2 regions of the Janthinobacterium algoris genome follow, and region 2 is predicted to be linked to the other one. Evidence: predicted binding sites of a transcription regulator. Region 2 holds the regulator's gene; the other holds the start of a gene.
The links. The regulator FNR, encoded in region 2, switches genes on or off when oxygen is low (the NO sensors DNR and NnrR bind a similar motif). The targets are predictions, from matches to a motif close to TTGATNNNNATCAA.
Positions count from the first base shown of each region.

Region 1: the regulator FNR is predicted to act here: its motif matches at 1,614-1,627, upstream of ACQ4W7_RS25860 (XrtA system polysaccharide chain length determinant).

Region 1 is NZ_JBNYXZ010000024.1:16,379-19,490, reverse strand. Features, by position in the region: gene ACQ4W7_RS25870 (N-acyl amino acid synthase FeeM domain-containing protein) at 1-690, opposite strand, end outside; gene ACQ4W7_RS25865 (XrtA/PEP-CTERM system exopolysaccharide export protein) at 891-1,514, opposite strand; gene ACQ4W7_RS25860 (XrtA system polysaccharide chain length determinant) at 1,767-3,112, shown strand, end outside.
Region 2 is NZ_JBNYXZ010000003.1:61,184-64,295, reverse strand. Features, by position in the region: gene ACQ4W7_RS05240 (response regulator) at 1-713, opposite strand, end outside; gene fnr (fumarate/nitrate reduction transcriptional regulator Fnr) at 953-1,711, shown strand; gene ACQ4W7_RS05230 (FixH family protein) at 1,715-2,239, opposite strand; gene ccoG (cytochrome c oxidase accessory protein CcoG) at 2,294-3,112, opposite strand, start outside.

The sequences.
Region 1 (3,112 bases), on a different contig from region 2:
AAAAAAGGGGTAAAACGATCGTTCACCCCCATGCTGTTCCATCATGCCGCCGTACTTGCGGATCTGGGCCCCCATATAGTCGAGATCCAAACGCAGCAGCACGGCCGGCGCGCCCACGCGCGTGCACTCTCGCTCGCCGCCAAAATCCTTGAAACCGAGCATGCGCTTGTAAAACACCACATGCCGTGGATTGACTTCAATCACGTAATCCGTAAAGCCGTGAATATTGTGGGCATAGATATACGAAATATGAATCAGCGCCGCAAACACGCGCTTGCTGACGCCCTTGTCGATGGCCAGGCGCGACGGTTCGCACAGGCGCCGGCCTTCTTCGCGCAGCACGTCGAGCTTGTCACGGAAGTTTTCATCGGCGGGCAAGCCCGTCTCGGCATTATCCAGGCACAAGGTCATCGTACCGACGGTGGAGCCTGCCGTTTCTGCAAACAGGGTGATTTTATTCAGCGCATGCGCGATGGCGGGATCGACGGCATAGCCGCGCCAGCCGTACATCTTGCGGATCAGCAAACTGGCTGCTTCGCGCCGGCCACGCGAATTGGCCATGCGGATATGAAAGCGCTGCAGGTCGAGCTCGTGCTCCATGGCCGGGTCGATCTGCCCCTCGCCCACCACCAGGTCACTGAAGATGCCTGGCGTGTCGAAGGAAATAATGGGTTCATCTTGAAAGCTCATCTTGTCCTCACATTCATCGGCCGCCGTCGAGACGGACTGAAGCCAATGCCTTGTGACAAGAAAAAAGCCAAAAAAGTTCCCACCGTCAGCTAAAAAAAACTGAAGATAGTGCTTTTAGATAGCAAAAAAGCACGCTGAAATTTGCCGAAAAGTACAAAAGAACAAATATAAATACTGTTTAGATATTGCTGGGATCGCTACTAAAAGAAACTCTCCGGTATCAACAGCACGTCGCCCGGCCGCATCATGACGTTGGCGGAAATATCGCCATGCTTGAGCAGGTCATCCAGGCGCACGCCCAGCTGCTGCTGGCTACCTTCGCGCATGCGGATGATGCTGGCCTTGTTGCCAGCGGCAAAGTCAGTGATGCCGCCTACGGCGATGAGCACGTCCATCAGCGACATGCCCAGCCGGTACGGCAGCGCCTGCGGCTTGGCCGCCTCGCCGATGACCCGGATCTGCTCGCCGTACGGACCCGAGAAATTGGTGACGATGACCGTCACCACCGGTTGCTGGATAAACTTGCCCAAGGCTTGCTCGATGTCGCGCGCCAGCTGGGTCGAGGTCTTGCCGCTGGCGGCCAAATCCTCTACCAGCGGCGTGGTGATCTTGCCGTCCGGCCGTACGGCCACCGTCAGCGACACTTCCGGATTGCGCCAGACAATGATGTTGACGGAGTCGCCCGGGCCGATCAGGTAGTCGTGCATGGGCGCGCTGTCGTCGGCGGGAGCCAGCGGATAGCGTGTACGGCAGCCCCCCAGCAAGCTGGCGCCACCTGCCAGTACCAGTGTGTGGCATACAAATGCACGGCGAAACGGATTCATGCGGGGCCTCTTCGAGTCGATGGCGCGTCCATGGCCGGCCCCGCAGAACCAGCCTGGGCCGCGAACTTCCTATGATTATTAAAACCCGGCAAGTGAACCTTGAGGCGTATCAAGAAGCAATCATCTTGGGAAATCTTGCTCGACAGGGGCCCTATACTTTGCTTACTCAACAGGCAAGCATTTCTTGCAAGACGCCGTTGTCCGCGCCGCCCAGCCATCGACCGTGCAGCACCGTCACCAGAAGGAAGCGACATGGAGGAATTGATACAGCAACTGCTTTCCAGCCTGAAAGGCATCTGGAAGTACCGCTGGCATGCGGTGCTGGTGGCGTGGCTGGTGGCGATCGGCGGCTTCATCAAGGTGATCACCCTGCCCGACGACTTCCAGACGTCGGCGCGCGTGTTTGTCGATACGCAAACCATCCTCAAGCCGCTGTTGGCCGGAATGACCAGCGTGCCGAACACGGAACAGCAGGTAGCCATCATGAGCCGCACCCTGCTCAGCCGCCCGAACGTGGAGCGCGTCATGCGCATGGTCGACCTCGACCTGGATTCGAAGACCGTGCGCGAACACGAAGCCCGGCTCGATGAGCTGATGAGCCGCATCAAGATCACCGGCACCAACGCCTACGACATCTACACCATCAGCTATAGCGGGCGCGACCCGAAGCTGGTGCGCGACGTAGTGCAAAGCCTGCTGACCATCTTTGTCGAAGGCAGTTTCCAGGGTAAAAAGGGCGATTCGCAGAAAGCCGTGCAATTTATCGACGAGCAGATCAAGAATTACGAGGACAAGCTGAGCACGGCGGAAAACCTGGTGAAGGAATTCAAGATCCGCAACAACCTGCTGCTGCCGCGCCAGGGCATCGACTATGGCAGCCAGTTGCTGATGTCATCCGATAGCCTGAACAATGCCAAGCTGGAACTGGTCGAGGCGGAACAATCGCGCAAGGCCATCCTGAGCCAGATCGAGGGCGACGAGCCGGTGCTCGACCTGGAGCCGAACGCGTCGGCCATCACGAATCCGGAACTCGACGAGCGCATCGCCTCACTCAACAAGAACCTCGACAGTCTGCGCATGCAATTTACGGAGTTGCATCCCGACATCATCGCCTCGAAGCGCCTCATTGCCCAACTGGAAGAGCGCAAGATCGAGGAAAGCAAGCTGAAAACGGCGTCCGGCGACCCTGGCAAGAACTACAGCCCCATGCTGCAGCAGCTGAAGGTGGCGCTGACGGACGCGGACGCCAAGGTGGCCGCCATCCGCGCGCGCGTGCAGGAATACAACGCGCGCAATGAGCGCCTGCTGGCGCAAAGCAATGCCGTGCCTGAGGTGGAATCGCAGCTGGCGCAACTGAACCGCGACTACATCATCAACAAGGAAAACTATGAAAAGCTGATCGGCCGGCGCGAAGCGGCCAAGCTGTCGGGCGAACTCAGCTCCACCACCGAGATGATGGCCTTCAAGATCATCGACCCGCCTACGGTGCAATATGCGCCCGTCGGCCCGAACCGTCCGCTGCTGTTCAGCGCGGCGCTGGGCGCGGCCCTGGTAGCCGGCATCGCCACGGCCCTGCTGATCAGCCAGGTGCGTCCCAC
Region 2 (3,112 bases):
TCTTCCTTCAGCAACTGCGTGGTCGTCAGGTTGGCGTTCGGCTGGCGCGGCTGCAGCAAACGGCTGGTGTCGGGATGCAGCACGTAGCGCGGCACGGCGCCGCGCGTGAGGATGAAGTAATAGCCGCTCTTGCTGATCTTTTCCGAGCGCAGGCGTCCCAGCAGGTTATCCTTGTACAGGCGCAGCACGCCAATCACCACGCCGGCCACCTGGCCATCGGCGGTGAGCACGGGCGCCACCATCTGCACGATGGGCATGCCGCTTGATTTGCCCAGCATCGGCTCGGTGATCATGGGCTGGCGCGTGCGCACGACGGTTTGGAAGTATTCGCGCTCGCCGACGTTGATGCCGGCGCGTCCCGCGACCCGCGGCATGTCGGCCACGATGGCGCCTTGCGCATCGAGCACCAGCACGTCGTCGAACAGCACCAGCATCGCGCGGCGCGCATAGTATTCGCGCAATTGGGCGGGCTGGGCGATCAATTCCGGCGGCTGCTGCCTGGCCGTCAGCGCGACGATCTGCAGCAGCATGCCCAGCTTGTCGTCGAGCTCGGCAGCGGTGCGGGTGATCAGGGCTGATTGCTGGCTCAGCAGCACTTTGGTGAAGTCGGCGCGCATGTGCTGCACCTGGATCATGGTGACCAGCGCGATCATGGCGATCGAGGTCAGGCTGGTGGCTAGCGCGACTTTTGCTTTAATGCCGAGAGGCTTCATGATTTCCTTTTCAGTACCGGGCGGCACAGGCGGCAGATAATGCTGTCAGGAATTTTCCTATCAATACCCGAGCTTGGCAAGCGGCGCGGCGCAAATTGCCCTCCCCGCATGGGCTTTTGACGATGTTGCCATATAATTAAAGTCAGAACGTCGTTTATTCAGCGCAATTGCGGTGAAATTGGCACACGGCAACCGTGTATGCAGTAAACTTGTTATTGCATTTTCTAAAAGGTATTAACATGACTGAAGCGCTACTCACTCCCACCTTGCCCATAGTGAACGTGGAAGCGTTGCGTGCGCGATGCTCGACCTGCAGCATGCATCAATTGTGCCTGCCGATGGGTCTCGATGTGGGCGATATGGACAGGCTGGACCAGATCATCGGCCGCCGCCGCAAGATCGTGCGCGGCGCCTCGCTGTTCCGCATCGGCGACTCGTTCCAGAACCTGTATGCGATCCGCCTGGGGCACTTCAAGACGTACCAGATCAATCCGGGTGGCGAAGAGCAGGTGACGGGTTTCCAGATGGCCGGCGAACTGCTGGGCATGGACGCCATCAGCGCCGACCGCCACCACTGTAATGCCGTGGCGCTGGAAGACAGCGAAGTCTGTGAAATACCGTTTTCCAGCCTGGAACAATTGCTGGGCAATATGCCGACCCTGTTGCGCCATTTCCACCGCATGATGAGCCAGGAAATCACGCGCGAGCAAAGCGTGATGCTGTTGCTGGGTAATATGCAGGCGACGCAGCGTTTTGCCGCCTTTATCGTCAACCTGGCCTCACGCTATGAAGCGCGCGGCTATTCGGCCAGCAAATTTCAGTTGCGCATGTCGCGCGAGGAAATTGGCAATTACCTGGGGCTGACCATCGAGAGCGTCAGCCGTCTGCTGTCGAAGTTCAAGAAGGAAGGCTGGCTGCGCGTCTCGAATCGAGAAATTGAAATCTTGCAGCCCGCCAAGTTGAAAGCCATTACGGCTGGTACCGACGTCTGCAAGTAAGCTTTACAGCTCTGCGTCAGCATGCAGCGCGATGCTGCGCTGCAGGGGCCAGGTCCAGATGCCGGACAGGCGCCACTCGCGTTTATCGTTTTCCACCAGCACTTGCCAGCGGCTGCGCTCAAGCATCGGCAGCGCTACCGAGAAGTTGCCGGCCGCATCGGGCTGCACCAGCAGCTTGATATCCTTTTCCGGCAAGGTCGCATGCGCCAGATGCAGCTGCAGCGGACCCTGGTAAGCCTTGCCGAAGCTGTGCACGGAACCACTGAGGCGCGCGTGCGCCACATCATAGGATAAGCTGGTATCCATTGCCAGGTTGCTGGCGATCGTGTCGCGCTTCAAATCCTGGTTGATTGCCTTGCCCTGCTTGTAATAGTCGCCCACCACCAGCGCATCGGGCTGCGTAAACGCGATATAGCCCATGAAGCTGCCGACGACCACGGACAGGCCTGGGCCGATCATCAGCAGCCAAGGCCAGCGATGCTTGTACCACGGTGCAACGGGTGCTTGCAGCTTGAGACTGTCGGACATGATATTTCTCCTGTTTGATCAGCCAGTCCCCATGCGGGGACTGGCCTTCCTACATTAGCGCGGCACGATGAATACCGCGCTTTCACGTACATGCAGCGATGGGTCGTCCAGCGAGTGCAATTCGATCGCAATCTTGTTCGAGCCCTTTTCGCCGACCCCGTGCGGCACGCGCAGGCGGATCGGCCAGCCCAGCGTTTCCGTCGGCTGCAACATCACTTCTTCGCGCGTCAGCAAGGTCAGGCCCGGCAAGCCGGAGACGCTGATTTTAAAATGCTGGCTTTGCTCCGAGGTGTTCATGATCTGCAGGCGGTAGACGTTTTCGATCATGCCGTCTTCCACTTCGCGTCCCATCGAACCGCGGTCGCGGATCACGTCCATTTTCAGGGGCGTGCGCAAGGCCAGCGAAGTACACACGGCGATGATGATCAAAGCCAGGATGGAAGTGTAGATCAGCACGCGCGGGCGCATGGCGCGCTGGCGTATCTGCTTCGAATTGAAGTTGTTTTCCATCGCATGGTCGGTACTGTAGCGTATCAAGCCCCGTGGCCGCTCGACTTTGTCCATCACGCTGTTGCAGGCATCGACGCAGGCGGCGCAACCGATGCATTCATACTGCAGGCCGTTACGGATATCGATGCCGGTCGGACACACCTGCACGCACAGGGTGCAGTCGATGCAATCGCCCAGCTTGTCGTTGTTGCCGGCCTTCTTGCTCATGGCGCCACGCGGTTCGCCGCGCTTGGTATCGTAGGTGATGATCAGCGTGTCCTGGTCGAACATGGCGCTCTGGAAGCGTGCGTAGGGGCACATGTATTTGCACACCTGCTCGCGCAGCCAGCCCGCGTTGCCGTAGGTTGCCAGGCTGTAGAACAA